Regions from separate parts of the Anaeromicrobium sediminis genome, predicted to be linked through region 2. Evidence: riboswitches for the same ligand, from Rfam matches in the RefSeq annotation. Region 2 holds a riboswitch; each other region holds the start of a gene.
The links. A riboswitch is a leader RNA that binds a small molecule or an ion and turns the genes downstream of it on or off. The one in region 2 is predicted to bind thiamine pyrophosphate.
Positions count from the first base shown of each region.

Region 1: another riboswitch for thiamine pyrophosphate. It lies ahead of thiS (sulfur carrier protein ThiS); the one in region 2 lies ahead of tenA (thiaminase II).
Region 3: another riboswitch for thiamine pyrophosphate. It lies ahead of thiC (phosphomethylpyrimidine synthase ThiC); the one in region 2 lies ahead of tenA (thiaminase II).

Region 1 is NZ_NIBG01000007.1:104,259-115,509, reverse strand. Features, by position in the region: gene CCE28_RS09895 (sugar ABC transporter substrate-binding protein) at 1-510, shown strand, start outside; gene CCE28_RS09890 (sensor histidine kinase) at 500-1,882, shown strand; gene CCE28_RS09885 (response regulator transcription factor) at 1,886-3,343, shown strand; TPP riboswitch at 3,650-3,748, shown strand; TPP riboswitch at 3,789-3,898, shown strand; gene thiS (sulfur carrier protein ThiS) at 4,051-4,242, shown strand; gene thiF (sulfur carrier protein ThiS adenylyltransferase ThiF) at 4,235-5,050, shown strand; gene CCE28_RS09870 (thiazole synthase) at 5,063-5,839, shown strand; gene thiH (2-iminoacetate synthase ThiH) at 5,839-6,942, shown strand; gene CCE28_RS09860 (thiamine phosphate synthase) at 6,927-7,562, shown strand; gene CCE28_RS09855 (prepilin-type N-terminal cleavage/methylation domain-containing protein) at 7,687-7,878, shown strand; gene CCE28_RS09850 (prepilin peptidase) at 7,921-8,712, shown strand; gene CCE28_RS09845 (DUF6612 family protein) at 8,770-9,690, opposite strand; gene CCE28_RS09840 (DUF1576 domain-containing protein) at 10,078-11,251, shown strand, end outside.
Region 2 is NZ_NIBG01000004.1:30,005-41,255, forward strand. Features, by position in the region: gene CCE28_RS06440 (molybdopterin-containing oxidoreductase family protein) at 1-660, opposite strand, end outside; gene thiT (energy-coupled thiamine transporter ThiT) at 1,001-1,615, opposite strand; gene tenA (thiaminase II) at 1,628-2,290, opposite strand; TPP riboswitch at 2,560-2,659, opposite strand; gene CCE28_RS06455 (NUDIX hydrolase) at 2,710-3,180, opposite strand; gene CCE28_RS06460 (hypothetical protein) at 3,195-3,983, opposite strand; gene yfcC (putative basic amino acid antiporter YfcC) at 4,151-5,683, opposite strand; gene CCE28_RS06470 (sigma 54-interacting transcriptional regulator) at 5,836-7,890, opposite strand; gene iadA (beta-aspartyl-peptidase) at 7,994-9,169, opposite strand; gene CCE28_RS06480 (YaaA family protein) at 9,303-10,016, opposite strand; gene CCE28_RS06485 (copper amine oxidase N-terminal domain-containing protein) at 10,210-11,251, opposite strand, start outside.
Region 3 is NZ_NIBG01000018.1:26,974-38,224, reverse strand. Features, by position in the region: gene CCE28_RS16435 (permease) at 1-538, opposite strand, end outside; gene CCE28_RS16430 (ArsR/SmtB family transcription factor) at 564-884, opposite strand; gene purF (amidophosphoribosyltransferase) at 1,039-2,343, opposite strand; gene thiC (phosphomethylpyrimidine synthase ThiC) at 2,346-3,659, opposite strand; TPP riboswitch at 3,880-3,989, opposite strand; gene CCE28_RS16415 (DUF6765 family protein) at 4,103-5,161, opposite strand; gene CCE28_RS16410 (GerAB/ArcD/ProY family transporter) at 5,283-6,377, opposite strand; gene CCE28_RS16405 (Ger(x)C family spore germination protein) at 6,395-7,525, opposite strand; gene CCE28_RS16400 (hypothetical protein) at 7,532-7,747, opposite strand; gene CCE28_RS16395 (Ger(x)C family spore germination protein) at 7,749-8,891, opposite strand; gene CCE28_RS16390 (spore germination protein) at 8,897-10,375, opposite strand; gene CCE28_RS16385 (4Fe-4S dicluster domain-containing protein) at 10,486-11,251, opposite strand, start outside.

The DNA of each region.
Region 1 (11,251 bases), on a different contig from region 2:
TATGCAGGAGTAAAAATGGCAGATAAGCTCTTTAACACCATAGATAAAAGTGGAGAAGTGGGAGTCATAATGAATAATGAGGAGAACAATTTAAGATTAATAGGTATTTATGATGAGAAAAAGAAATTTCCACTAATTAATATAACAAAGGTAGCTTATATGGATGCTAAGAAAATAAATACTTACAAGATTATAGAAGAAATGGTATTAGAGAATAAACATATAAAGGGAATCATATGTAATGATGAGTACTCTACCTATATAGCAGGACAAGTATTAGTTAGATTAAATAAAGTTGGAAAAATTAAGATAATAGGAATGGGAGACTTAACAGGAATACAAAGATTTGTGAAAAAAGGTGTCATTGAAGGCGTCTATATTAAAAATCCAGAAAATATTGGTATGGAAACATTAGATATTTTAATGAAAGTTAAGACGGGAGAATTTGTGGAAAATGCTATCTTTAGTGATTTAATTTACTTTGATAAGGACGATGTGTATGAAGAATAATTTTATATCTATAAAAGAAAAACTTATAGTTAGTTATATATTAATATTGATCATATTAATATGGATAGGTGGATATAGTTTATATACTATAAACAGAATATCGAGTCAATACAATGAGTTTGTGGAAAAGTTAGATACTCTATCTAATGTGAAAAACTCAATAAAGGAAAGTAAGAATTCTCTAGACAATCTACTACTTACAAGGTCTACTAATTATATAGATGATATATATTCTTCTATTGATACGTCCTATGGAGAATTAAATAAGTTAAGTAGAAGGAATATGACTAAAGAAGAGTATAATCTAATGGTTGACTTAAGAAAGCTTATAGGAAGTTACAGGGCCTATAGTGAAGAGACCTTTAGGGTAGCCCTAGGAACGGCAGATGAAAGATATATAATAAATTATAATAATAGTACTAAGGTATATAATTATATAATGGAGTCTGTAGATGAGATAAATAATAAAATATATGAGGAAAATTTTAGAAAATATAAGATAATAAAAGAGCATAATTTGAAATTTACTAGGGCTATCATAGTAATTTTCATAATTAGTATATCCATAAGCATAATGTTCATTTTCTTTTTTTCTAGGAAGTTAATACAGAATGTAAATGCTTTAACTAATCAGGCAGAGGAAGTTTCTAAAGGGAATTTTGAAGTAGACAATCTTAAAATAGATTCTCAGGATGAAATAGGAATACTGTTTAATTCCTTTAACATTATGGTAAAGGAAATTAAATATTTATTAAGTGAGGTAGAAAATAAAACTCGATTGGAAAAGGAAGCACAATTTTTAGCTTTACAATCCCAAATAAATCCTCATTTTTTATTTAACACTTTAAATGTTATTGCTAAAACTGCTTTAATTGAAGGATCAGATAATACTTGTGATTTAATAGAATCCCTATCAGACATTCTAAGGTATACCCTTAGAAATGTGAATTCTACAGTTACCTTAGAAGAAGAAGTATATAGCTTAAGACAATACATATATATACAAAAGACTAGATTTGGAGATAGGATAAAATATATAGAGAATATTGATGATGATTTATTAAACTATAAAATACCCCTATTATCGTTACAGCCCATAGTTGAAAATGCTTTTAAACATGGACTAGAAGGAAAAGAACAGGGGGGAGAAATAGAAGTAAGGATCAATAGTATAAAAAATTATATAAAAATAGAAATAAGGGATAATGGAAAGGGTTTTTATCCATATATGTATTCTAAAGAGAATGCTGGAATAGGTGTGAAAAATGTAAGGGAAAGATTAGGAATTTATTTTAAAAATAAAAGTTTGTTGTTTTTTTATAATACTAAAGAGGGCGCATTAGTAAAAATTATAATACCAAAGGTGGAATAATATATGTATAAAATGCTAATTGCAGATGATGAACCAATAGAAATTGAAGGTATAAAAAAAATAATAGAGAAAAATTTTGAGGATATAACCATAGTCAAGGAAGCAAAGAATGGACGAGAAGTTATAGAGTATTTCCAAGGAAATTCTCCAGATATAGCTTTTTTGGACATTAAAATGCCAGGAATAGATGGTATTAGCGCCCTAAAAGAAATTAGAAAGATGAATAGGAAAACCAAAATAGTCATATTATCAGCCTATGATGATTTTCAATATGCAAAGGAAAGTATATCATTAGATGCCTATGAGTATTTACTAAAGCCTGTTAGAAGAAAAAAGATAATAGAAGTATTAGAAAATATTATAAAAAATATTAAATCGGAAAGAAAAGAAGCTAACAAAAAGGTAAGGCTGCAGGAGGAAATAATAAATATTAAAAGTATAGTGGAGGAAAAATTAATATCATTTATATTAGAAGGTGGCAGTGAGAAAATAAAGGAAATATGCACTAATGAAAATATATTTAAGATTAATATAGATACGGCCCATTTAATAGGAATTAGAACTGATGAGAAAAATAGGGAGTTTGTGGAATCTAAAATAAAAAAGAGCTTCAAGTCAAAGGTAAACTCCATAATGTCTACTTACAATGACAATATATATATATTAATTGAGGAAGAAGAAGCAGATGAGTATTGGATAAAAAAAAGTTTAGAAAAAATAGAAAGGGAATTGAAAAATAATATTAATGAGGAATTAATCTATTGGTATGAGAAAAATAATTACTTTGAGGACATCAAAAAAAATGTAATTAAGATTATAGGAAAGCTAAACACTATAAATACTAACATGGACTTTAATGATGAAAATCGTTTAAGAATATGTAAGGAAGTTTTAAACTTTGATTTGAATTATTATAATGAATTTGAAAAAATGCTAGGATATATAATGAAAAAAACTAATTCCCGTGATTTAAATTTTTATGAAGAAATAAATGAAATAGTAAGCTTTCTTCAATATGGAGCTTTCATGGAAAAAAATGAGATTTATTTTAAAAATAGTAAAGAGATGATTAAAAATAAGAGAAGTAAATCCTCTATTAAAAATGCCATATTAGTAGATTTAGATACTTATGTGAAATTGTGTAGAAGTAATGATCTAATAGAAAATGTAAAGGATTACATTGTAAAGAACTATGATTCAAAAATAAAGTTAGAAGATCTATCATATAAATTTGCCATTAGCACCTTTTATTTAAGTAAATTATTTAAGCAAGAAACGGGACAAAACTTTATAGAGTTTTTAACCCATATAAGAATTGAGAAGGCAAAGAAGATGCTAAAGGAAGGAATACAAGTAAAGGATGTATATAGAAGGGTAGGATATAGTGACCCTAACTATTTTAGTAGGATGTTTAAAAAAATCACAGGAATTTCACCTAGTAAATATGTAAGTAAGAATTAGAGTATGATGAAGATTAGACGGATGCTCAGGGAGTGTGAACTTACGGCAGTCATATAAACAAAAACGTTTATAAGGTAAGTCACTATCAGACTATAGAGTGCGAATATTATATTCACGATAGAAGGTTCACAATTGTTTACAACATAGGATGTTCTGATGTTCCACCTTATAAAAATTTTTCATTCATATTCCCTTGTAAGTAGCCAGGCTTTATTGAATTTGGATATAGTTGGTATATGCAAATATAAAACATTATTTTTAAACTTTACAAACTTAAGATGTTGGATTATACTGGTAGTAGTTAAATAAGTTTGCTAGGGGTGCCTTAGGGCTGAGAAGAAGAAATTCTAACTCTTAAAACCTGATACAATTAATATTGTCGTAGGGAAGCAAGGAATGAATAAGGTTCATTATAAGCTTGCCTAGGTGCAAGCTTTTTTTAATTTAATATGATTTGGGGAGCTCATAGGGATGGGCTGAGAAAGGGATGTTATCTCTGACCCTTATAACCTGATTTGGATAATGCCAACGTAGGGACTAGTATACTGTATTAATATATACATAACTATAGAGACTCTTAATTCATGAAGAATTATAGTTTTAGTATATGGATTTTATACAAGCCTATGAAGGATTTTATCCTATAGGCTTTTTTTAGTTTATATAAAATTTTAGCATTTAAAATGTTAAATAAAAGGGGGAAGAATATGATCATAAATGGCAAAGAGATGGACTTTGGAAAGGTTACAATTACACAATTATTAAAGGGTTTAGATTTAAAAGAAGAAAAAGTAGTTGTAGAAGTGAATTTTCAAATAGTACCTAAAGAAATGTATGAAGAACATATACTTAATAAGGCTGACAAAGTGGAGATAGTAAGCTTTGTGGGAGGTGGTTGATTTGAAAATATATGTAAATGAAAAGGAAATGAGTGTAAATGAGGGAATTACTAGCTTTTCTCTTAGGGATTTAATTAAAAAGGAAGCAGATGTAGTAGTTTTAAATGGATTTATTATTAAGGAAGATGTACCTTTAAAAGAAAATGATAGGGTTGTGTTTATAACTAAAGGAGCAGTTCCAGATAGGGAGGAACTTGAATCACTACTTGTTTCAAGACATACACCAAGGGTGCACGAAAGGGTAGAAAAGGCATGTATAGGAATTGCAGGTCTAGGAGGCCTAGGATCAAATGTGGCCGTAGCTCTAGCTAGAATTGGAATAGGAAAATTAGTTTTAGTAGATTATGATTTGGTTGAACCAAGTAATTTAAATAGACAGCATTATTTTTTAAAGCACATAGGGATGAAAAAGACTAGGGCATTAAAAGAAATAATAAGTGAAATTAATCCCTTTGTAGAAGTTGAAATCAGAGATATTTATTTGGATAAGACCAATATGGAAGAGTCTTTTAAAGATGTGGATATAATAGTGGAGGCCTTCGATAATCCCATTTGTAAGGCAGAATTAGTAAATATTGCATTATCAAAGCTAACTAGTAAATATATTGTGGCTGCATCTGGCATGGCTGGACATTTTTCAAATAATACTATAAAGACAAAAAAGATAAGAGATAAATTTTATTTGATTGGTGATGATATTTCAGAGGCAAAACCAGGATGTGGTCTTATGGCACCACGGGTATCTATTGCAGCAAGCCATCAGGCCAATACTGTACTGAGAATAATTTTAGACGAATATGAGACTTAGGAGTTGACAAATATGGATTTATTAGATATTAGGGGAAATAAACTAAAGAGTAGATTACTTATAGGAACAGGAAAGTTTCCAAGTAAACATATTATTCCTCAAGTAATAGAAAACTGTGAAACACAAGTGGTAACCATGGCAGTGAGACGAGTTGATATTGGATCTAAGGAGGAAAATCTTCTTGATTACATTCCAAAGGATACTATCTTATTACCAAATACATCCGGGGCAAGAAATGCAGAGGAAGCTGTTAGAATCGCAAGGCTAGCAAGGGCCATGGGTTGTGGTAATTGGGTAAAAATAGAGGTTATATCAGATAATAAATATTTACTTCCAGATAATCAAGAGACTATAAAGGCTACAGAAATCTTAGCTAAAGAAGGGTTTATTGTACTTCCTTACATGAATCCAGATTTAATGACAGCAAGAAGATTAGTTGATGCAGGTGCAGCAGCAGTTATGCCTTTAGGGGCTCCTATAGGGACAAATAAGGGTATTAGAACAAAAGAACTTGTACAGATATTAATCGATGAAATTGATTTACCAATAATTGTGGATGCGGGAATTGGAAAGCCTTCTCAGGCAGCTGAGGCTATGGAAATGGGAGCAGCTGCAGTTTTAGTAAATACAGCTATAGCCACCTCAAAGGACCCTGTTCAAATGGGAAAGGCTTTTTCATTGGCAGTAAAGGCTGGAAGAACTGCATATCTTTCAAAAATGGCTCCTATAAAGGAACATGCTCATGCCTCTTCACCTCTTACAGGATTTTTACATAAAGGGGAATTATAATGGCTTTTTATGATGAATATTCAAAATTTAAGGAATTTAATTATGAAGAATTTTTTAATAATCTTACTGAGGAACATATACATAGTATTCTAAATAAGGACAAAATCAATGTTTATGACTACTTAGCATTGTTATCACCTTTAGGGGAGAAGTTCTTAGAAGAGATGGCAAAGAAGGCCCATTCATTGTCAGTAGGGCATTTTGGTAAAACCATATTACTGTTCACACCCATGTATATATCAAATACATGTATAAACCAATGTGCCTATTGTGGATTTAATGTAGACAACCATATAAAAAGAAAAAGATTATCTTTAGAAGAAATAGAAATGGAAGCAAAGGCTATAGCAGCGGAGGGGCTTAAACATGTACTTTTATTAACAGGAGAATCTCCAAAGGCTACACCAGTATCCTACATAGTAGATGCTGTTAATGTTTTGAAAAAATATTTTGATTCCATAGGTATTGAAATATATCCTTTGAATGAAGATGAATATAAACAGGTAGTAAATGCTGGGGTAGATAGTCTTACTGTCTATCAGGAAGTATATGATGAGGATATATATGACAATGTACATATTTCAGGACCAAAAAAAGATTACATATACAGATTAGATGCGCCAGAACGAGGTTGTAAGGCCAATATGAGAACTGTAAACATTGGTGCTCTTCTAGGACTTAATGAGTGGAGAATGGAAGGGTTTATTACGGGAGTCCATGCAAATTATCTTCAGAATAAATATCCCCATGTATCTATTAATGTATCTCCTCCTCGCATACGTCCTCATGCAGGTGTGTTTGAGAATGTATATGAGGTAAGTGACAAAAATCTAGTTCAGAATATTCTTGCCTTAAAGATTTTTTTACCTTACGTAGGAATTACCATTTCCACAAGGGAAGAGGCAATTCTTAGGGATAATTTAATACCCCTAGGAGTTACAAAAATGTCGGCAGGAGTAAGTACAGAAGTGGGAGGTCATAGTGCTAGTAATAAGGGAGAAGCACAATTTGAAATAGCAGACCTAAGAAGTGTAGAAGAAATGAGTCAGAGTATTCTAGAAAAGGGATATCAACCTGTATTTAAGGATTGGATGCATATATGACAAATATTAATAGGCTTATAAAAGATCATAAGATGCTTTTTCTCATTACTAACCGTAATATGATTAAAAGACCTACCTTGAGCCATGTAATAGAAGAGGCAATAGATGGCGGGGTTAATGCTATAGTATTGAGAGAAAAGGATTTATCCTATGATGAATTAATTATAATTGCTAAAGACATAAAAGACAAAATTCAGCATAAGGACGTATTATTTATTATTAATAGAAATTTAAAAGTAGCAAAGGAAATTAATTTAGACGGATACCACATGGGATTTCATGACTTAGTGAAGGAAAAGCCTAAATGGCATAAGCTCTTAGGCGTTTCTGTACATAGTTTAGAAGAAGCCATAATAGCAGAAGAAAAGGGAGCTAGTTACTTGCTAGCTAGTCATGTATATGAAACTGATTGTAAAAAAGGATTAAAGGGTAGAGGGATAGATTTTATAAAAGAAATAAGAGAAAATGTAAATATTCCTGTTATTGCCCTGGGGGGGATTAATCATGAAAATGTGGAGGAAGTCATGTCAACAGGGGTAGAGGGGGTGGCTGTTATGTCATATATTATGACAGACGAACATCCCTTTATGGCAGCAAAAAGGATTAAAGATAATATGTAAGGAAGAATAAAGAGCTATGTAAAAAAGCATGGCTCTTTATATTATATATATGTTTCGTGTAACCGTTTCCAAAAAAAGTAAAGTGTGATAAAATATGTATAGCATACAGAAAAAAGGTGGTAAAATGAAGGATAGGAAGAATGGGTTTACTTTAATAGAGTTAATAATAGCTTTACTAATTTTTAAGATTATTATTTTGTTTTTTTTCCCTTACAACAAAATGAAGTGGGAAAAGGCGACTCAAAGAATAGCTCTTAAGAAAGCTAAATGTGAATTAATTAAGGAAAATGGTAGGACAAGGAGTGGTGAATTTTAGAAAGTAGGCTATGATAGTATTTTTAAAAGGGTGTGAAGTAATATGGATATACAAGTATTTATACTAGGACTTTTAATAGGATCATTTTTAAATGTATGCATATACAGGATACCTAGGGAGGAATCAATTGTAGTGCCAGGATCCCACTGTCCTGTGTGTATGAATAAATTGAGAGCAATTGATTTGATTCCAGTATTAAGTTATTTATTTCTAGGAAGAAAATGTAGGTTTTGTAAGACTAAAATAGGACCAAGATATATGATGGTAGAACTTCTAACTGGGTTAGTATTTCTACTATTGTTTAATAAGTATGGAGATAGTATAGATTTTATAGTATACACTATCTTAATGAGTATATTAATTGTAATATGTTTTATTGATTATGATCATATGATTATACCAGATCAATTGGTATTTATGGCCACAATGGTAGGTATATTAGTAATCTTATATAACAGAAAGTTTCCCATGTACATATATGGTAATGATCCTTGGTATAGTCCTTTTATAGGGGTCATAATAGGATCTGGAAGTTTATTAATCATATCACTAATAGGTATGACCATCTATAAAGGTCAAGAAGTTATGGGAATGGGAGATGTGAAAATATTCATACCAATAGGATTATTTTTAGGTTTTAAAATGACAGCTGTAACATTATTCCTGTCCATATTATTAGGTGCAATAATAAGTATACTCTTAATAGTATCTGGATATAAATCTGTTAAAAGTTATATTCCCTTTGGTCCCTTTATTGTACTTGGAACTTTTATAAGCCTCATATGGGGATGGGATTTGTTTGACCTATGGTATGAATTTGTATTTGGAATGTAAAATAGAAGTTATATAATAAAAAAATACCAGTGAAAACACTGGTATTTTTATTGGCATCTATTCTTGTTCTAATGTAATAGTAGGAAATTCTACAGGACCATTAAGATCATAGTAGTTAAATACACCTTCTGATGAAGTTGTAACAGTAGTCTCTTGTACAGCCATATTTAAGTCTTGTTTTACTTCAAATTTTTCATACATTTTAGTCTCTGGATTTATATAAAACTTATAAGATATACTGATATCCATATTATTTAGCATGGTAATCATGGCAGTTTCAAACTCAGCCTTTTCTTTAGCTCTTTCTTCTTCACTCTTTTCGCTATTAGGATCGTTCATAATCATGTCACCAAAAGTTTTAGAGAAGTTTTCCATGAATTTACCCATAATTTCTTTATAAGTTTCTTTAGATACATTCATACTAATTACATAATATTTTTTCCCGTCTATATCTTCGTCAGCGTCAAATATTGCTGTATCTGAGAAAGCTTCTAACTGCTCATTAGATACTATCCCATTAGATGAATTGTTAGTTCCCATGGCAGATTGTAATTTTTTCATCATAGGATTCATGTCTATACTAGTCCATTTGTCACTAAAATTAGTTTTCATATACATTACATTGTCTTTCATGTACACTTCTGACCCAGCATTAGGCATTGTTTCGTCAGGAGAAACCATTGATGTCTTAACATATACCTCTTGAGGGTTTTTTACAAAACCTTCTTGAATCATGTTAAACTTCATGGCAATGTCTTCACCTTCAGCTTGTGTGTGTGTAGTCATTTTGTTAGTTCCCTTAAATTTGTATGTAGATAGCTTTAGTAAATTATCATTTGATAGCTTTAGCATTTCTTGTGCTGTCATATTTTCTCTTGTAAGCATTTTGATAAATTCAGCTTCCGTATCAGCAAAAGCCATAGTTGTAGATAGTATAAAAATTAAACCTACAACAAAGAAGAATTTCATTTTTCTCATACTCTAAACCTCTTTTCTTTAAATGATGTAAAAATTATATCATACCCCATATACATTTTAAATAAGATGGTGGAAAAAATATGTAAAATTACAGAAAACACCAAAAACACAGTGGTATACAAATTTGTAAATATATAGGCACAAATTATGATATAATTAATTTTAATATATATGATAAAAATTCTAAAATAATATATAAAATGAGAAAAATAGTGAAAGTATTTTATAGATAAGAAATTAACTAATCTTTAATTTCTTATCTAAGATATATTTTAAATTTAAAGTTATAGTAATTAAGTACTTTTGCTAATAATATACTATTAAAATGAAAGAATTTTAAAAGGAGGATGATTCGCTATAAAAAGAATAATAAAAGGGAAGAATATTGTGGATAATAATGACATTGTTAATGAAAAAAAATATTTAATACTATTATGTTATGCTTTCTCTTTAGTTATATTTGCTTTTCTAGTAGATAGTCCTATGAATATCTTTAAGGGATTATATTTGATTCTAATTGAACCAGACATATTAATTACAGATTATATTGGTGTGGGTGGAATAGGTGCAACTTTCCTCAATTCAGGAATATTAATGATATTATCAATTTTTATGTTGTACAAATGTAAAATTAATATTAATGGAGTTTCAATTGCATGTTTATTTTTAATTGCTGGATTTTCAATGTTTGGGAAAAATATTTTTAATGTATGGTTTATCATTATTGGAGTTTATTTATATGCTAAAGTCCAAAAAGACAAGTTTTCAAAATACATTTATATAGCTCTTTTTGGTACATGTTTATCACCAATGGTGACACAAATTATGTTCGGTATAGGCAAGCCATTAATGATTAGAATTCCAGTGGGAATTTTGGTCGGGTTAAGCATAGGTTTTATTCTGCCACCCTTATCAGCCTATTTAATAAGAGTTCATCAGGGCTTTAATTTGTATAATATAGGTTTTGTAGCGGGAATTATTGGGACCATATTTGTTTCTATATTTAAATCCTATGGCTTTTTACCAGAAAGTAGATTAATTTGGACTACTGAGAATAACATGATTTTAGGTGTATACCTATTTACAATTTTCATTTTAATGATTTTTATTGGATTTTATTTAAATGATAAATCTTTTAAGAACTTAAAGAACATCTTTTCATATCCTGGAAGAGCAGTTACTGATTTTGTAATGTTAGAAGGCTTTGCACCTACTTTGATAAACATGGGTATAAATGGCTTAATAGGAGTAATCTATATATTGATGGTAAATGGAGATTTGAATGGACCTATTATAGGTGGTATATTTACACTTGTAGGATTTGGAGCATTCGGTAAGCATTGGAAAAATATGTTACCAATCTTTTTAGGTGTTTATTTGGGTAGTTTAACGAAGATATGGAGTATAAATGACCCTGCAATATTATTGGCAGCCCTGTTTGGAACTACGTTAGCCCCTATAGCAGGAGAATTTGGTTGGAAATATGGCGTATTAGCAGGTTTCATACATTCTTCTGTAGTATTGAATGTGGGAGTTTTACACGGCGGCCTAAATTTATATA
Region 2 (11,251 bases):
TCCATCAGTTCCTGGTCTTGGGCATAAATGCAAATCACTATTTTTACTCGATTCATTTATTCTTGGATCAATAGTCACTAATTTGCTTCCATTTTTAACTGCCTTATTTATATGATTCATCATTTGTGGATGGGTAAAAGCAGGATTCTTCCCCCATAAAATAATCAAATCTGAGTTTATAAGGTCTTCCATATCATTATGTTTCCTATCTCCATAAGTTAAATTTATTGCTTTAGATATGGCCCCCTGGCATAGACTTCCCTCTTTCGTGGTAAATCCACCAAATTGATACCAAAATCCCCTATCACATTCCCTAGCAATTCCAAAGGTCCCCGACCCTTTGTAATACATGACAGATTCAGGCCCATGATTATCTCTTATGGCAGATAGATTTTCATAAATAGCATCTATTGCCTCATGCCAACTAATAGGCTCAAATTTATCTTCGCCCCTATTTCCTACTCTCTTTAAAGGAGCCATTAATCTACCTTCATTATTTACTATATTATGAAAATTATTTCCCTTAATACAACTTATACCCCTTGTAACAGGATGATCCTTATCTCCCTTTACCTTTAATACCTTCCCGTCCTTTATCTGTACCTTAAGACCACACGTACCAAAGCAATCCCTAGGGCAGACAGTTCTATAATCCTTCATATTACTTCACCCCTTATACTTCACTTATTTTCTCCATTATACTATATATAAACTAACTACAAATCAATAAACTCTGGATACCTACAAGTTTCTATAAATAAAAAATTTTTCAGCAGGTGGAACATCAGTATCCCACTCGCTGCAAACATTTACGAATCTTCTACCCTCATTATAAAATTCACACTCTAGAATCTGATAGTGACTTACCTGTGAAACGTTTTTATTTATAGAAACGTAGTAGGTTAACACTACGCCTGGATAACAAATAATTTTCCCATATATTTAAACAGGGATAGTGTCTCCACTATCCCATAAATTAATAAATCATATAAACCTACTTTTATTCATTTCCTCCAGTAATTCTTCCTTTTCCTAATGATATGAACTTCTTAAGTGGCATCAATCCTATTATTATAGTAGTAAGAACCCCTTCCAATCCTGCACTAGAATAGTTATATACTATAGAGTACCACCATACATTCATACCCTCTGGTGCATACTGACCAAAGAATATAACTCCCGATAATACATTTAAATTTACACTTACAAATACGGCAAGTAAACAACCCAATATCACTTTTACCTTTTTATGATTTCCAAAAGATCCTGCAATACCTAGCATCATAGTAGATAATATATAGTCTAATAAAAACTGAATAGGATGAACTATAAAATAACCATTTAATAATTTTAGGAAACCAAATATTAATCCTCCTGTAAGACCTACTGCATTTCCATATATTAAGGATAATAACATTACAGGCAACATGGAGAATAGGCTTATACCTCCTCCTTGAGGATATTTTATAAATTGAATAAGGTATAGTATATAAGACAGGGCACTAAACATGGATACTATCACCATAGTTCTAGTGTCAAATTTATTTTTTCTAAGTTTCATTATGTAATATGCAAAGAATATTACACTTAATAATCCTATAATTCCATTAATCATAATATGTCCTCCTTATGTTCTTTCCTTGTAAGCCATATGCCAAAATTCCATCTCATATATACTAGCTTTAATAAATATATCCCTTAATTTTTTCCTTTCTGACTCACATATATTTTCACAAATTCTATCAGTATACTCAATCCATGCATCTGAAAAATCTGTAAATCCTTCTGAACCATATAATTCTATCCAATGTCTATAAAAATTATTTTCTAATTCGTTCCCATGATTTTCTAATAAATACTTACCTATGTAGTTATAACTCCATGTGCAAGGTAATGTGGCTATGGCAATTTCTCTTATGTCTCCAGTTAGAGCCAATGCTTGCATATAACTTGTATAACTAGATGTGGTTAGATCATATTCACATTTTTCCACTTCTTCCGGTTCCATTCCAAAATCTTTTAAATACTTTATATGAACTGCCGTTTCGTCTTCCATAGTTCCCTTTATGGATTTGTAGAAGAATTTCATATCTTTCATGGTCTGGGCTTTCACTACACCCACACAAAATACCTTTGCATATTCCTTAAGATACAAGTAATCTTGTATAAGATAATATTTAAACTTCTCCTTGTCTAAAGTTCCATCTGCTATTTCCTTAATAAAGGGATGGATTAAATACTCTTCCCATACGGGCTTTACTTCCTCAAATAAATAATCAGTAAATTTCATTTTAGTCACCTTTCTTCATATTTGCTAGGTCCTAGTAAGTAAAAAAGGCATACTCCGTATGCTTCGCTAAGGAACCCTATGGTTCCTTTCGACGATTACTAACGTAATCTGAGCATCCTCCTTTAAAGAGGCAGGGGAATTCTTCCCCCACACCCCTTACTTTTTTTACTTATGCACAATTTGGAGAATATGATAATTTCCTAGTAAGTAAAAAAGCCATATTCCAGCATGGAATATGGCTTTATAGTTCTATTTTACAAATATAACTATGTATATTTAACAAGCTTTCCTCCGCTGGTATTATCCAGATCAGGTACAAGAGTTGGTGAATATTCACCTCTCAGCCTTTAGGCACCCCTAGCAAAATATTTTATTTTCATATTAATTATAAATGATTCTTAAATAAATATCTATCTATTTTAGTAGATATCCTTATTTTTAAAGGTTTTTATGAAATCCTCTATTATAGGTTCATCTGGAGGATTTATTGATTTTGGTATATCATCTATATTAAAAAATCTTAGATCTTTACTTTCATCTTTATCTAGTTTTAATTCTCCCTTATAATCCCTAGTTATATATACGGAAGATACAATATATACTTCATCTCCATTTGGATATATATGATGCATCCTCTCTCCTGAATATGTTCCAAACAACTCTAAATTAGATACAGTTAATCCCGTTTCTTCTAATACTTCTCTCTTTGCTGTCTCTTCTAATAATTCTCCTAACTCTAAAGCACCGCCAGGTATACCCCACATGTTATTATCTGTCCTTTGTTGTAATAAAACTTGACCATCTTCGTTAATGATTAAAACTCCTGCTGCACACATAACTAAAGGCCTATGTCCTACTATCTTTCTCAACTCCATTATATAGTTTCCCATAACATTCTCCTACCCTATAATCTTAATTTATCTACTGGATTAATAGATGGATTATAAGAATCCTCTAAATAAATTTCTTTAATTATATTGTCCTTTGTAATTACATTCATTGTAGTACTTAGGGTATATCCCTCTTTGTTTATTGCATAATACACATGCATAACTAATCCCGTATCTTTTCTTACTATTTTAGTAACCGGTATATAATGATTGATAAACTCATTAAACTCTCTTAACTCTTTTCCAACAAATTTATCATTAATTTCCTTTTGGGCTAACTCTCTATTTTCAAAATCTAAGGAAATGTTTTCTTCTTTCGGTTGCTTTTCTAATTGGCCTGAATTTGTAAATACAACGGTCTCATCCTCTTTCCAATCTAAGTTTACAGAACCATTATATTCATCTAATTTAGCATTAACTATATAGTCATTTTCTATATATAAATAAAGGGCCGTTGAATCTTCATCTTCCGTTCCTTCATAGATATACATTATATTTACATCTGGATTATCACCATCTTCATCTTTTAGGAAAGTGACCATTGTAGGCTCATTTTGTAAGTACTTACCTAGGTCTTCATCTAATCCAACAAAATTCTTTATTTCTTCACTCACTTCTATTATATTTCCATCAGTAATCTCTATTTTTTTCTGTTCTACCTTATTTTGGGTTTCTACAACTTGTTCCTTTACTATATTTTCTGATTTTACCTCTTCTGCTTTAAAACCCATACAACCTGCTAGTCCTAATGTTAATGTACCAATAACTGATAATGCTGCCAAATAATTTTTATATTTTTTCATTTTATTAAATCTCCTCATCATATAGTTACTTCATCTTATACTACAACCTATCTTTTATCTATCCCATATATATATTATCATGAATTCATTATTATTATGTTAACAAAATCTTAATTTCCATTATTGGATAAAATATAAGGGCGTACTAAAAAGTACGCCCTTATATTTTAATTATATCCTATCATTACAGCAAGTATCATTACAATAGATGAAAGTACAAATAGTATTCCTTGAAATTTAAGCTGGAATTTAGCCCATTTACTCCAATCAAGTCTTGCAACAGCTAACATTCCCATCAAACAACCTGAAGTTGGTACGATTAAGTTGGTAAAACCGTCTCCTAGTTGGAATGCAAGAACAGCCACTTGTCTTGTAACACCTACTAAATCGGCAAGTGGTGCCATTAAAGGCATTGTCAATGCTGCTTGTCCTGAGCCAGATACAACAAAGAAATTAAACACTGATTGGAATACAAACATAAACCAGGCTGAAACAGCTGCTGGTAAAGATCCTATAGTATTTCCTATTCCATGAAGAACTGTATTTAATACAGTTGGCGTTGTAGGATCTGATCCTCCAAGAACAAGTATAATTCCCTTTGCCATACCAACAACCAATGCTGCACCAAGTAAATCTTTGGCTCCCTCTCTAAATGAACTAGCAATATCATTTAACCTCATGTTATTTAAGTTGAAAATAATACCTATAACCCCTGAAACAATCCCCATTACGAAGAATTGGGTAGCAATTTCAGGAAGGTAATATTCATATTTCATTACTCCATATATAACCCAAATCATACCTAAAAATACAGTTAATAAAATTAACTTATGACCCATCTCAAATTTAACTTCAATATTTTCTTTATTCTTAAAGTCCTCTCTATACTGTTTATCTGATTCATACGAAAGGGATAAAGTAGGATCTTTCTTGATTTTTTTAGCATATCTCCAAGTATAGATAATTCCTATAGTTGTAAAGAATACCCACAAAGAAAATCTAACACCAGCTCCCGACATAACAGGTACTCCTGAAACCCCTTGAGCAATAGCAACACTAAATGGATTCATCCATGAAGTTGCAAAACCTATTTGTGTTGCCGTGTACGTAATCATTATACCCGTTATACCATCATATCCCATCCCAATCAATATGGGCACAAGGATCATTGCAAAGGGTATAGCCTCTTCACCCATACCAAATACTGCTCCACCTATAGAAAATAGTGCAAATAATATTGGTATAATAGCGCTTTCCGCACCCTTAGTCTTTTTAATCATTGCCATCATTCCTGTTTCAACTGCACCCGTCCTTAATATGATTCCAAATGCACCACCAATCACAAGAATAAATGCAACTACGCCAACTGCAGAACCCCATTTACTACCACTAACCAAACCTTCAAATGCGTAGTTAACAATTCCTACACCACCACCTGGTTCAAACCATTTAATACCATTCTTTACTGAATTCCCATTATCGTCTGTTAAAATTTTAAAACTCTCAGGAATAGGTACGGTTCTTGATTTTTCTACACCTTTGTAAACATAGGTTATATCTTTCGTTTCAAATTGCCCAACTGGAATTAAATAAGTTAAAAGTGCGGCAAATAATACGACAAAGAAAATAATTACATAAGTATCAGGCATTTGCCAAGATTTATTCTTTCTTTGTTCCTTCGTCTTGTTTTCTACTGACATAATAACTCCCCTTTCTTCATTCTCTACTATTGAATTTATTTTTCACATTATTATATAGGCAAGTTCTATGCCAATGTAATAACAGGGAATTTTATGTTTTTAAAGACTAAATATTCTTTAATGGTTACTTATTGACAACCATTAAGCAACCATTAAACGCCATTATGAACCATTAACCCCTTTAATAATACTTCTCCTTTAGGACTTAATCTTGTTCCATGTTTTCCTTTATTTTTAATGATTAATCCCATTTTCTCTAATTGTTCTAGTCTATTGCGCATCTGATATTTTGTCATTTCATATTTCGTTCCAATTGTTCCTTCACTCAATTTCTCTCGCCCTACTATTTGGCCCTTTCTACTAAATATATCTATCTGTTGTAATATATATATTTGTTCTTCATTTAAATGGATATCTATATTTTTACTCTCTCCATTATTTTCATTATGAATTATGTCATGAAAAAATCCTTTATCCGGTATGTCTTTCAAAGTTAGATATTTTCCTTCTCTAACGGCTAGCATATAAGTCAATGTATTTTTCAATTCTCTCACATTCCCATGCCAATCATACTTTAATAATTGATTCATTGCATCATGAGATATTTTTATATCTTCTGTGGTTCCAACTTCTATAAAATAGTCCATTAAATTTGAAATATCCATTTTCCTCTCCCTCAAAGGAGGTAATTGAATATATCCCATTTTCAATCTATAATATAAATCTTCTCTAAATTTTTTCTCCCTTACCATTTTAACCAAATCCTTGTTGGTTGCTGCAATGATCCTAACATTGATAGGCTTGATTTCTGTTCCACCAATTCTCATTACTTCCTTTTCTTGAAGGACCCTAAGTAGTCTTGCTTGTACTTTTAATGATATATCCCCAATTTCATCTAAGAATATAGTTCCTCCATCAGCCTGTTCAAATAGACCAGCTTTTCCTCCTTTTTTGGCTCCAGTAAAGGCCCCCTCTTCATATCCAAAAAGCTCACTTTCAATCAACTCGTCTGGTAGGGCACTAAAATTAACTGCTAAAAAAGGTCCTTTTCTTATTTTTGATTCCCTATGAATAGCACTGGCAAATAGCTCTTTACCCGTTCCGCTTTCCCCTTCAATCAGTATGGTCAAACCACTTATAGCCAGTTTTTTTGCAATTGCTTTTACTCTTTTTATAGACTCACTCTCTCCAACAATATCCTCAAAGGTATATTTTGCATAAAAGCCTTTATTAATCAGTTCTCTTCTCAGTTTTTCATTAGTCTCAATTGTTTCTTTTACACCCTTAAAAACTGCAATGACAGAATCATCTTGAATGAGATACAATTTGTTTACGAAAACTTCTACCCCATTAATATTGAAAATCTTTCCTTCACATATGTTTTTATCCATTAAAAAGGAGAGTAGATTTTTATTGTAAATTACATTGTTAACACTTTTTCCTATTGCTTTCCTATAACCTAACTTTAGTAGCTTCTTCAAATTTTCATTAAGAACGCTCACATTTCCATTTTTACTATAAACAAGCAATCCATCATTAAGTCCGTCCATAACCAAATGTAAATGATTATTCAATTCTAATATTTCATTCCTTGACTTTGCTAGTCTCTTTGCCACATTAATAATCTTTTCAAGATATTTCTGTGAAAATATGCCAGCTTTTTCATTAAGGATATCTAGTCTACTCAATATTTTTGTTATTGTTGTAAAATCCATAATTCTTGTTCCTATATCATATATTTCTTCCACAAAGCCAGGCACCTTGTCTACTTCCCCTGGGGTTATGGCAATATTAACTTTTTTAAAAGATTCTTTTATGCCTGGATAATAGGGAATATATTTTAAGTAGTCAATTCCTATCCTCTTTAATATTTCAATACTTTCATAGGTTGATTCTGGGTCATCATTAACTAAAAGTACCTCTGTATCAGGGGAAAGTAAGACAATTTTATCAATAAAATCATAACTTACAGTTCTCTGAGCAGTGACTATTTCACAGGTAGTATCCAATAGTTTTAACTCTAACAAATCATTTTTTACGGCTTCACTAGATAATATGACTAAATCGTCCCTTATTATTTCATCTATTCCTGCTTCTGTGGCATAGCTATTTATGAAAATCCTATCCGATAAATACTCCTTTAACTGTTTCACTAATGCGCTCCTAGTCTGCTCTGAACCAGCTATAAGGGTAATACTTTTTTTCATATGTACACCTCCCCAAAATCTTTATTCATTAAAACTAATTTCATAATAAAAACGCTAGATATTATACATTATATAGTATCCAGCGTTAAAACCATTATACTTCTTACTTTTCAAAGGTTCCTTTCACTAAAATCTCTCCATTTAGAATCATTACTTTCCCCATGGCAATCACCGTGTCTATCTCTAAATTATCTTTATTCAATAAGACCAAATCTCCATCTTTGCCTTCTTTTATATAACCCTTTTGCGTTAAATTTAATAGATCAGCAGGATTTGCAGTAATAACTTTAAGTGCAGTAGATATATCTATTCCTTCATCAATTATAGCATCTCTAACTTCTCCATATAGGGATGTGACCTTTCCTATATTTAAGCCTATAAATTGACCCTTTTCATTGAAATTAGGAAGACTTCCTTGTCCATCAGAAGTAAAGGTTATATTTTTTATAGAAACACCTTCATCTAGCATAATCTTTAAACCCTTACTACACTTAGTTTCCCCTTCTTCTAAATCTTTCTTCGTAGTACTTGTAGTAAAATCTACTATCCCACCTTTTTTTGCATATCCAATTCCCCTATTGAAAATAGATTCATTCCTATTCATATGAGTTGGTATGAATTGTCTTATTGGTATCTCTGTCTTTTCAATGATTTCTTCTAAAAATTGAAGCTCTCTATGGCCATCTCCCATGTGAATATTTACAACCCCTCCTTTTCCAGATAATATACCGCCTACTCTTGCTTGAGCAGCAAGCTTTGCAATATCTTCAACAGTAGGCTGTGAAGAACGATGGTCTGACAGAGCAATCTCTCCAACACCAATTATTTTATCTATAAGGATAATATCGTCTTGAAGATTTCCAGTGACTGTTCTAATAGGCACCTGATAAGAACCTGTATATGCATAAGTACTAATACCTTCTTCTTCTAATGCCCTTGCTTTTGCCAATAGATTTGTCATAGTTCTTGTTGTTCCATCTGTTCCTAAACATCCAACTACAGTTGTAACACCTCCTGTAGTAATATCCGTTAGCTGAATCTCTGGTGTTCTTGTTCTAAAGCTACCTTCTCCTCCGCCACCACAAATATGAACATGAGCATCTATAAATCCAGGTACTACAATTTTCCCAGTGGCATCAATTATTTCAACATAAACAAAACTTTCAGGCATATGAATATTATCTAAGATATAACCAATCTTATCTCCTGTTATAAGAATATCTTTTTTCCCTATATAATCAGGTGTATATACTTCTCCATTTTTTATTAGCTTCAACATAAAAGTACTCCTTTCCATATATAAATAGTTCTCTTTTAAAAATATTGCATATTTCATGCCAACTTTATCTATTTTCATATATACAAAAATAAAAACCATTTAAAGATATGATCTTTAAATGGTTTTTATTAGGTTATCTTGTAAATACATAAGTATTATTATCTGACATACTTTCATTGAAACTGTAGTTATCTTCTTTAAATTCTTTTAATAACTCCATATTTTCTATTTTATTTTTTATAATGTAATCTAACATGCTTCCCCTAGCCTTTTTGCTATATGTTCCTATAGTTTTATATTTACCATGAGAAATCTCTTCCTTAAATTCAATAGTAATCATATCTTTCTTAATCATCTTACTAAATTCATTTGAAGCCAGGTTAATTATACACTTCTCATCTTTAAATATATTATTTATTTCCTTTTGCCAATAGGAATATAAGGTTTTATTAGGACATACATTCATCTTCATATCTAAACGATATGGTTTTATTTCATCAAATGGACTTAATACTCCATAGAGAGCAGATAATATATACACATGCTTTTGTAAAAACTCATATTCATCCTTAGAATAATTGTACATATCTAATTGTTTAAAAACTTGTCCTGTATAGGCTAAAATAGCTTTATTAGTTTCTAGCTTTTCATGATTTTCATACTTTTCATAGGTTTCTTCTAATATTTTTCCTTTTAATTTTAGTTTTTTTGCCATTTCATCCTTAGTAAAAGTCTTTATCTTCCTAACTAATTCATCTGCCTTTTCTTGAAATGTTGGTATATATGAATTTTCATTGTTTTTATTAGTAAAATCCTGTGTTTTACTTGGTGATATAATTATTTTCATGGGTTTTCTCCTCTTTAAATTATTAAAATTCCTTATATATTTTTTACCCCTATTATATTTTATATAAACTAATACCTTTCATCTATTATTAATTTTTTCATTACTATAGTTTAAAAGCAAACAAAAAAGAATCTAATAACATTAGATTCTTTTTTGTATTATGTAACGAATTCGTTACTTTACTATTTTCTTATTATGCAGCATCTGTAGTTTCATTATCTTCTTCATCTACTACTTCTATTACGCCTTCTTCTTCTATTACTTCTATTACTTGATCTTCATCAGACTTCTCTTCTTCGTCTTCTTCCACTACTTGGTCTTCATCAGACTCTTCTTCTTCGTCTTCTTCCACTACTTGGTCTTCATCAGACTCTTCTTCTTCGTCTTCTTCCACTACTTGGTCTTCATCAGACTCTTCTTCTTCGTCTTCTTCCACTACTTGGTCTTCATCAGACTCTTCTTCTTCGTCTTCTTCCACTACTTGGTCTTCATCAGACTCTTCTTCTTCGTCTTCTTCCACTACTTGGTCTTCATCAGACTCTTCTTCTTCGTCTTCTTCCACTACTTGGTCTTCATCAGACTCTTCTTCTTCGTCTTCTTCCACTACTTGGTCTTCATCAGACTCTTCTTCTTCGTCTTCTTCCACTACTTGGTCTTCATCAGACTCTTCTTCTTCGTCTTCTTCCACTACTTGGTCTTCATCAGACTCTTCTTCTTCGTCTTCTTCCACTACTTGGTCTTCATCAGACTCTTCTTCTTCGTCTTCTTCCACTACTTGGTCTTCATCAGACTCTTCTTCTTCGTCTTCTTCCACTACTTGGTCTTCATCAGACTCTTCTTCTTCGTCTTCTTCCACTACTTGGTCTTCATCAGACTCTTCTTCTTCGTCTTCTTCCACTACTTGGTCTTCATCAGACTCTTCTTCTTCGTCTTCTTCCACTACTTGGTCTTCATCAGACTCTTCTTCTTCGTCTTCTTCCACTACTTGGTCTTCATCAGACTCTTCTTCTTCGTCTTCTTCCACTACTTGGTCTTCATCAGACTCTTCTTCTTCGTCTTCTTCCACTACTTGGTCTTCATCAGATTCTTCTTCATCTTCTTCCACTATTTGATCTTCATCAGCATCTTCGTCTTCATCATCTATTTCAATAGTACCCGTTTCTCCATCATAATCTACCTTTAATCCTAATTCTTCTGCAATAAATCTTAAAGGTACAATTGTTCTATTGTTCATT
Region 3 (11,251 bases), on a different contig from region 2:
TAAGTGAAAATTTTATTCTTCCATTAAAATCTAATCTCTCACTTTCTGCTTCTCCCATATGCATTTCATATACATAACTTTCTACCAAATGGGTTAAGTTCATCTTCTCTATTACTATTCCTGCCACAACACCTATAATCATCCCTGCCAATGTATATATTATTGCTATTTTAGCACCAAAGGTTATAAATAAAAAACCTATTGCTATTTCATTTACTATAGGTGACGTTATTAAAAATGTAAAAGTAACTCCCAGTGGAATACCCGATTCCACAAAACCTATAAATATAGGCACAGTAGAGCAAGATCAGAATGGTGATAATACACCTAAAATAGAAGCTAGAACATGAGCTCCTACTCCACCAATTTTACCTAAAAGATTCTTAACCTTGTCTGGTGGAAAATAACTTCTCACATAGGATATGGTAAAGATCATAAAACTTAAAAGTATTATAATCTTTAATGTATCGTATATGAAAAACTGTGCACTTGAACCTAAATGGGATTCTAAATTTAATTTAAATAAATCCCTAACCATGAAGTCAGCAAATTGTTTTAACACCCTAATCCCCCCTTAAGTTTTCTTGCGCTTCTTTTAGTTCCGTTGCCAATATATTCTTTACTAGATTTAATATTTCTATTGTTTCCTTATATTTAACTTTGTACATAACTTTTAATCCGTCTTTTCTACTCTCTAAAATCCCCTTATCCTTTAGTATTTTCAAATGTTGTGATACATTAGATTGCTCTAATTCTAGATCCTCATATATGTGGCACACACAAAGTTCATCTTCTCCCTTTAATCTCTCTATTATCTTAACCCTAGTGGGATGAGCTAATGCCTTCATAAAGGAAGCAGATAAATCATAATATAAATTATTCATTCATATCCTCCTTTTAACTATATTAGAATATTCTAATATAGTTATATCATCTTTATAATAAACTTTCAACTACTTTTTTCCACTTTTAAATTTAATTTATGTGGAATATTTTGATCCATAAAATAAAAAGAGATGATATAATTACCATCTCCCTTTATACTTTATTAGTAAAACATAGCGTACAAATATTTTTCCCTAATACCCTTATTAAATTATCTATACTTATATATTTTAATGTATCCGCACCTATTTCATCTCTTATTTCTTCTAGATTTTTAAAGTGACCTATTATATTTTCATTCTTCATATTTATTCCCAGGTCACATTTCCCCCTTATAATAGGAGAAGCTATCCTATAATGTATCCTATTAGCACCTACTTTTTTTAACTTACCTATTAATTCCTTACTTGTAGTTCCACTTACTAAGGAATCATCTATTACAACTATATCTTTTCCTCTTACTTTATCCTTTAATATAAAAAACTTATCATTTACTTTGTTTTTCCTATTCTTTGGAGCTATAAAGGTTCTTCCTACATATTTATTTCTGAGGATTCCTGGTTCATATTTAATATTAGATTGGTCAGCATAACCTATGGATGGTAAAGTTCCTGTGTCTGGCACTCCCATGACCATATGAGCCTTACTAAAGTCTTCTTTTCCTAAAATTTTTCCTAATTTACTTCTTATTTGCCCTACACAAATTCCGTCTATCTTAGAGTCTTCCCTAGCAAAGTATATATATTCAAAGGCACATGTATTGCATACTTCATTTCCTTTTCTTATTACGGAAACTCCATTTTTATCTATTTTTATTGCTTCTCCTGCCATTAAGTCTCTTATAAATGAGCCTCCCATAGCCTCTATGGCGCAACTTTCTGATGCTACTATGTACCCGTTCTGGATCTTTCCTATACATATGGGGCGAATTCCTAAAGGGTCCCTCATGGCTATTAATTCATTATCTTTTATAATAACTACTGCATATGCACCCTTTATATTATTGTAAATCCCCCTTATACCATCTTTTTCAAATACTTTTAATATTACTTCTGAATCCGTATCCGTACTAAATTTTCTTCCCTTTTTTTCAAGAATTTTTTTAATATCCTCTCCATTTGTTAGGGTTCCATTATGAGCTAAACTAATATTATTACTAAGGAGGGGTTGACTATTTTTAATAGTACTCTCCCCCCATGTGGAATATCTTACATGGCCTATCAATAGATTAGTATCAATCTGAAGTCCTTCAAATAAGTTATCTACTAATCCCATCTTCCTAATATTTTCAATTTCATTATCATTTCTATAGGATATACCACAACTTTCTTGACCCCTATGTTGTAGGGCCAATAGGCCTGAGTATACTTTTGTTTCCATATTTTCTTTTTTATTAAAAAATACTCCCAATATTCCACATTCTTCTTTGAATTTATCATTAAACTCATCTATTTTCATGATTAATCATCATCTCTTAATATGTTTATATCTTTCCCAGCCATTACTTTGTTCATGTTTCTCATTGAACACATTTTTCCACACATGGTACAGCTATCTTCATCATGTGGCATAGATTCTTCCCTATATCTTCTTGCTTTTTCTGGATCCATACTCAATTTAAACATTTTTTCCCAGTCTAAATTTTGTCTAGCTTCACTCATTGCAAAATCCCAATTCCTTGCTCCCGGTATATTTTTAGCAATATCTCCTGCATGGGCTGCTATTTTAGATGCTATAATTCCTTCCTTCATATCCTCTAAGTTTGGTAATCTAAGATGTTCTGCAGGAGTTACATAGCATAAGAAGTCTGCTCCTGAGCTAGCTGCAATAGCACCTCCTATGGCACTTGTTATGTGGTCATATCCTGGTGCCACATCTGTAACTATAGGACCTAATACATAAAATGGAGCTCCATGACATAATCTTTTCTCAAGTAGCATATTTGCCTCTATTTCATTTATTGCCATATGACCTGGACCCTCTATCATAACTTGTACATCCTTCTCCCAAGCCCTCTTAGTAAGTTCTCCTAATGTTATTAATTCTTTAATTTGGCTTGCATCAGTAGAGTCATTTATACTTCCTGGTCTTAATGCATCACCTAAACTTAAGGTAACATCGTATTCTCTACATATATCTAAAAGTTCGTCATAGTATTCATAAAAAGGATTTTCCATGTTATTTAATTCCATCCATGCATATGTTAATGATCCACCCCTAGATACTATATGATTTAATCTTTTATTTCTTTTGAATGTATTTACAGTTTCTTTATTTAACCCAGCATGGATAGTAACAAAGTCCACACCATCCTTTGCATGCTTTCTTACCACATCTAAAAACTCTTCTGCCTTTATATCCTTCAGTTCCTTATCATAAAAACCAACTGCATCATAAATTGGTACAGTTCCTATCATAGCTGGAGAAATTTCTACTATTTTTTTTCTAAATTCCTCTGTTTTTCCAAATGAACTTAAATCCATTATGGCTTCTGCTTTCATATCTATGGCCATTTTTACCTTTTCAATTTCTTTTTCTATGCTAGGACAATCCTTCGATATTCCTAAATTTACATTTATTTTAGTTCTAAGTCCACTACCAATTCCTTCTGGACTAATACTTTCATGATTCTTATTAGCTGGTATTACTACTAATCCTTTTGCCACTAAGTCTCTTAATTTGTGTATATCCATATTTTCCTTTTCCGATACTATTTCCATTTCCTTTGTTATTACACCAGCTTTAGCCGCTTCCATTTGAGTATTATATTTCATAATTCTCCCCCTTATGATTTATTAAATAATTAAAGTTTTAAAGGGTAGGGTTATGGCTGACTCTCATAAAGCTATCTGATTTTAAAATTATGGAATAACTATACACATAGAACTAAATATAGACATATTTATTTATAAAATTAGTAGGTTAAACTGTATTTTTATATAAAAAAATAGACTCGTAACGAGTCTATTTTATATGAATGGTACACAATTATCCCATACTAAATATAAACATCCCTACGTTGGCATTATCCAAAATCAGGTTATGAGGGTCAGAAATAACATTTCTCTCTCAGGCTATCCTTATAGCCTCCCCTTGTCTTAATATTATTTTTTACAATTTAAGTATACTTTTTTTATCTTACCTTGTAAAGGTCTATAGATTATAAAATTATTTAACTTTTTATATAGACCCCATTGTCTCATATGCCAATATTCTTTTACCAGTCTTTTAGATCTAAATAAGAAAAGTTCTTCTTGCTTAATATATTAAAGGCCACCTTTTGGTGTGACTTGACTGCTTCTTGAAATTTATACCAATGACTTTTTTTATAAGTCTTAGGATTTTTCCAGGTATATATATCTGTTAGGGGATCATATCTATTTAACCCTACACTAACTCCATTTACAGATATTACACTCCTATCCCTTATTCCTAAAATTTCTTCATTTACTACCTCATCAAACCATGTGTCCTTTTTATAATCCTCTAATGCCACTCCTCCATACTCTTTTTTCATAGCCAATTCTTTATATCTTTTTATGCGATTTTCTTTTTCGTCATTTCCTTGGTCCATTTTCCCTATGGCATTACTTAAATCCTCTAATAATTTTTTAGATTCCCAATGTACATGTTCTGCAGTTCCATTTGGATTTAAGAACAAATAAAGTTTCCTAAATATTTCCCTTGCTGCTTGCAAAGATCGTTCCTTATTATTTACTTTAATATATTTTCCCACTAATCTACTGTCTTTCCAAATCAGGGCTGGCCAATCAGGATAAAAATAGGCAGAAGCATGACCTATAAATGGTATAACCTTTTCTACTCCTCCATCCACAGAATTAAATGTATCATAAAGTCCAATAAAGTTTTGATGTGCCCAAGTATCTGCAAAGGAATGGGTAGCTATTCCAATCCTATATAGATTTTTGCTATAAATTGCCGCATCAAATATGTTATTAGCATTCGTACTATTTGGTGTAGTATTTAACATATGTAATTTCCCATCTTTCCTTCTTGCAGATACAGCCAGGGGATCTCCAGGGATAAAATGAAATAATGGGTATATTCTAAATAATTTCTTCTTAGGTTTGATTATATTCATAGTCTGACTAATATGATTTGTATATTCTTCTACAGTTCCTTTATTTATGGTAAAAATCATATTATTATTATCCACATATTGAGAAGCTATACTTATTATTTTAGCTGATTCTGGTCTAAATCCCGCTCGGGTAGCTATTAGATAGGTCATATAATAATGAAACTCTGTATTCATAAAAAACCCCCACTCACATAATTTATACATTATATGAATAGGGGTAGTACATAATGCCTTAACTTTTTTCTTTACTATAGATTACAAGTAAAATAAGTACCTATTATAACTGCTATATAATTCAATTTCTTACGTTTGTCTTTTTATTTTTATTAATATATATTCCTACAAGTATTATTAAGGGTAAAAATACTTCAAATACTAAACCATAATAGGGATATATTTTAGTACTCCAACCTATAATGGCCATAACTGAAGGATAAACAATATAGGAAACACCCAATATTAATAGGCCTATGGGTGTCACTATATGATTATATCTTTTCATATTTAACACAGTACTTATTCCCTTAGCTGCAAAATATATGCAAGTAGCCACTTTCACAAATGTGGCTAGACTCGTTGCTAAGATGGTGACAATTTCCATCCTTTCTAAAAACTCTCCTAAGTTAGCTTGGCTAGCCACCACGTATACGGGAAAATATGTATTTGCATATATGTTATGACCAATTACTAATAGTTCAGCAACTGTAACTCCAACTAAAGTCATTCCACCTATCAATATACCTTTAGCATAACTTTTATACGCATTTTTCTTATCTTTAATTTCTTCTATTAAAACTATACACAACAAGGTTTCTGCAAAGGGAAAAGTAAAGGTACTTAATGTTGCCTTCATAAGATTTGAAATGCCACAATGTAATATGGGCATTATATTTAAATAATCCATCCTAGGTATTAATATTAATATGGTAAATATGGGTATAGGTGATGTGAAAAATACTACTATTACTGCAGATTTACCTATTGCACCAGGACCTTCTTTTACTGCTACTATAGCAAGGAGTATTATTCCTATCATAAAAATAAATAATGGTGTATTATTTAATGTGGTTGATGTGGGAAATTCTCCAAAATCTCTCACAGTTAATCCACATAAATGTATGCTGTACCATATATATAATATATTTATTATACTTCCAATAAATTTACCAAAAACTGTTTCTATTATTTTAAAAAAACTTTTATTATTATATTTACCTATTATATGAGAATATACTTTTACTATTCCTACACATAGTACCATTCCCATAAATATGGCTATCCATATATCTTCCTTGGCTTGAGCCCCCAAGGGAAGTATAAACCCTGATGACAATATGAACAATATTACTATACAACTACCCTGTACTTCATTTATTTTGTCATTACTCATAAAAACAGCACTCCGCTCTAATTATTAACCATAATAGGACTATCTTTCTTTTCACTCCCCTTTATTAAAACATCCACATTTATGTTAAATTTTACTTCATCAAACACTTTATCCCAATCCCCTTTAACTTTATTCCATAATTCAGGTTGTTGAGCCTTCACATATCTAGAGAAATCAAATATATCTACTCCAAATTCATTTTGAACCTTTTTTATTAAATCTTCTATATCCTTCTTTTTCTTTTCTTCTAATTCTTTCATAAGAACTCTTCTCTTTTCCTTTATATAATCCACATTTCCACCTAGCTCAATTATATTTGCCTCTATGTCTATATCCATATAAATATTTATTTCATTATCCACCAGTTTTACTTTTGTTCTAGTTTTACTGCTCAATATTTTAAGGCCTACAGGAATTTCTCCATCATAATATTCATATCCCCTTTTAACATTATCTTCTATAGTTAATAGTGTTCTAGATTCATCGTCACTCAACCACCCTAATAACCTATCCTTTTTAAATACAGCTAATCCTGTTACTATAATAGTTTCTGTTCCATTATTTTTTTCTATTTTTACTCCTGGTAATGAAGGATTTTGATTAGGCTCATATAGCCTTTGTATGAACTCATCCATAGGAACAGCACGTAGTCCTATTAAACTATTTTGACTTTCCATCTTAAGAATTCTGTCTATTCGAAAGGAAGGTATGGGCATATATTCCTTTTCTTTTACTTTTAATATGTCTGCTGCACTTTTTTCTTTAGAAATAAGTATCCATATGTCATTTCTCATTTCACCATCCCTATATATATAGTCTAAGATAGGTAAAATATCCTTTTTAGCCAATTCCTCGCTAAGTATTATAACCTTTGCATGGGGCCAATAAAATTTTATCCCAGACTTACTTACTATGTTTCTTACCGCATCAAAGGGCGAATCTCCTTCTATAGTAAATATCTCCCCTCTGTTTTCTTCCCCCTCTTCAGTCATAGGGTCTATAGCTTCAAAGGTTACTATATATTTTTTTGTACTAGGATTATAATCTACAGCAGCGCCAGATATAAGTCTCCTATCATTTATTTCCCTATAGTTCCAACAACCACATAATATTATTGGGATAAATAGGATTGCTATGTATTTTTTCACCATAAATCATCCCTGCTTCCCAATGATAGATTCCACCATTTTTTGTATAGGTATGGCTGGTGATGGTATTTTTACTCCAATTGAAATTAGTACACTTAAAACTAAGGCTGATGTATATAGGACTAAATAAACGACTAAATCCTTCTTTTTCTTCTTCTTTACCAAAGGAGTAATTTCTATTATTCCTATAATTCCATATACTATTAAGACTAAAAAAAGCATACTATCTCACCACCTTGATTGGTCCGGACCTTAGTGCAGTCCCCTCAATAATTACCTCTGAGGTTACTTTTACCTCTATATTGCTAAATACTTCATTCCAATTATTTTCTAGTTTTTTCCACTCTTTAGGGTACTCCTTCTTATATTCATATGAAAATCCTAGATTATCATTTTTGTACTCATTTTGAAATAAATCAATTACTTTTTCACAATTAGCCACAATTATTTCTTGAGCCCTATTTTTTATTTTGTTTTGAATTTCTTCATCATTTATAGGTATTTCCTTGTTTATGTTTGCTATATCTACTTTTGTCTCAATGTGGATATCCATAGATAAGCTCTCATCTTCGTAATTGGGCTTTAACTCTGTTTTACTACCGTTTATCTCTAAGGTAGCTTTTTGATTTTTTTCTTTCAAATCTACATTTAAGGCTCCACCCTCTAATTTATTTAATAAAAACAAGAGATATTTAGTATCTTCTCCCCCTATGTTCCCAACATATTTCATGCCTTTAAATATGGCCATTCCCCATACTCTTATTTCTTTTCCTTTGTTTCCCTCTTTCACTGTAATCAAGGGGAGGAGAGGTGATATGCCCTTTGTTGCCAATTTATCTACAAATTCGTATAATTCAACTCCCAGGTACTTAGATATTTCTTTTTCATTTTTGAATGTATCCTCTATTTGAAAGCTCAATATATTTTGAAGAATCTTTTCACTAGATAATATGTCTAATGGGCTACTTTCCTCAGCTACCACTAACCATATGTTGTCCCTAAAATTACTACTTCGCTTCATGTAATCTATACAGGACATGAACTTTTCCTTATTCTTTATTAATTTGGGCCCCAATATGGCCATTTTAGCATGTCCCCAAAAGATCTCTCTACCAGTGATTTTAACTAGATTTCTTATGGCATCAGTCATATTCTTTCCTCTGGACTTTATAATTTGTGACCGAATAATAGTTCCGCCTTGTTGTCTAACAGGCTTGGCAACTTCAGTTATTAGTATAATCTCATCACTATCCCCATCATAATCTAGACCTATCCCCGTTATAATAGACAAATCATCAACTTCAATATAGTTCCAACACCCTGTTAATAGGGTGGAAATTATAAGTATTATAAGTATTTTTTTCATCTAAATCACCTTTTTTTATGTGATTTTTTTCTTTGCCTAACTCTATTTTTCTTACCTATCAAGGTTGGCCTTAAGGTCATATACCACCAAGGTGCTCTTATGGCCGTATCTTTTACTTCTTGGAACTTTAATTCTCCAATATCTAGCATATAAGGTATTCCAAAGGACTTCATAGACACTAAATGTATTATGAGTCCCATAACTCCAAAGATGTATCCATATAGACCTAAGAAAGAGGCCAATATTAAAAATGTTAATCTTACCACATTAAGGGGGCCTATCATGTTAGGTAATAAAAAATTTGTTATTCCCGTTAGGGCCGTTATTATTACAATTGGGGCACTAACAAACTTTGCATCTACTGCGGCCTGTCCTAATATAATAGCTCCAACAAAACTTATTGTAGAACCAATAGGAGCAGGTAATCTAATTCCACCCTCTCTTAATAATTCAAAGGCTAACAAGAGAAGTAGGGCCTCCACAATAGTAGGGAAAGGAACACCATCCCTAGCTGCTGATATACTAAGTATCAAAGGAGTTGGAACCATCTCCTGATGAAAGGTTACTAAGGCCACATAAATTGCTGGTACACTGGTAGATAGGAAAAAACCTAAAAGCCTTAACATCCTATTAAAAGATGAATACATATACCCATTATAATAATCTTCATTAGTTTGAAAATATTCTATAAACACATAGGGCATAGTAAGCACATAGGGGGCACCATCCACAAATATGGCGACTCTCCCTTCTAATAATTTGCCTGCTATGGTGTCAGGCCTTTCACTTCCACCTATAGTAGCAAAGGGAGATAGGGGTTCGTCTCTTATTAATTCTTCTATATAACCGCCTTCTAGTATTCCATCTATATCTATGGTATCTAATCTCTTTTCTATTTCTTTTACAATCTTAATTTCTGCTACATTTTCTAGATAACTGATACACACCCTAGTTCTAGTTTCTTTGCCAATTTCTCTAAATTTAAATCTCAAATTTGGACTTTTAATTTTTCTCCTAAGGAGTCCTACATTTGTCATTATAGCTTCATTAAATGACTCTCTAGGACCTCTTACTACCTGCTCTGATATGGGCTCACTTATGCTTCTTTCCTCCCAACCTTGAGCTGGCATTACTATACCTTCATTTTCTCCATCTATTAAAAATACCACAAAGCCATAAAGTATATCTCCAATCATATCATTTACTTTATTTTTAACATTAACATCATGGCTAATTATTACATTTTGTATTAAATATGGAATCAAATCAGCTTCTGGAAATTTCCTATCCGATTGCATAGGTCTTAATATGGTTTCATATATGGTTTCTCCATCAATCATGTCTCCTGCATATATTAGACAACAGTCTATTTCATTTCTATATTTAAATTTTCTATATTTTATAGTAACGTCCTTATTAAAACCCTTGTCAAATATTTCTATATTCTCTTTTAATGACAATGATAACACTTTATCTTTATCCATACTCTAACTCCTTAACCTATTATTACAAATATTAGTATTTACTTTTAAATACATGTCTATACGAAAAAAGAGTAAACTTTAATAAAGTCTACTCTTTTAATCTATTTTTTTTATCTATGCATATGTAAATCTATTTTTTTACTTTCACCTACAATATAATCCCCATTAACATTCTTAGATTCTTTTGCATAATCATTTACTTTTTTAGCATTTTGTTTTCTTCTGATTAAATTAACAGGCCCTCCAATACAACCATCAACGCAAGCCATACCTTCTACAAAGTTTCCATTTAAACGTCCCACTTTTAACATTTTAAATGCCTTGTCACATTCTTTTAATCCATTACAAGTGACTGGTTTAAAGTCCACATCTATTTTTTCCTTATCTATTACATTTTTTATTGCCTCTGTTACTCCTGCACTTCTGGCAAACATCTTAGCATTAGGTGTTGCCTTACTATTAAAATCACCTTGGCAATCTTCAATCTTAATATCTTTAGCAACTAACATGGCATATAATTCTTCAAAACTCATTACAAAGTCCGTATCCCCTTTTACATCTTCCCTCATAGCCTCTGCTTTTTTTGCAACGCAAGGTCCAATAAATACTACCTTTGCCTTTTCATCCTTTTCCTTTATAAGTCTACTTATGGCTATCATAGGTGATACAGTAGAAGATATATTATCCTTAAATTGTGGATATGTTATTTCTGCATACTTTACAAAGGCCGGGCAACAGGATGTAGTCATTACCCCATCTTCCTTTGACTTTTCTAAAAATTCTTCTGTTTCATAATGGGCTACTAAATCAGCTCCCTCTGCTGCTTCTATCACATCATAAAATCCTAATTTCTTTATGGCTTCTACAACCTTAAAA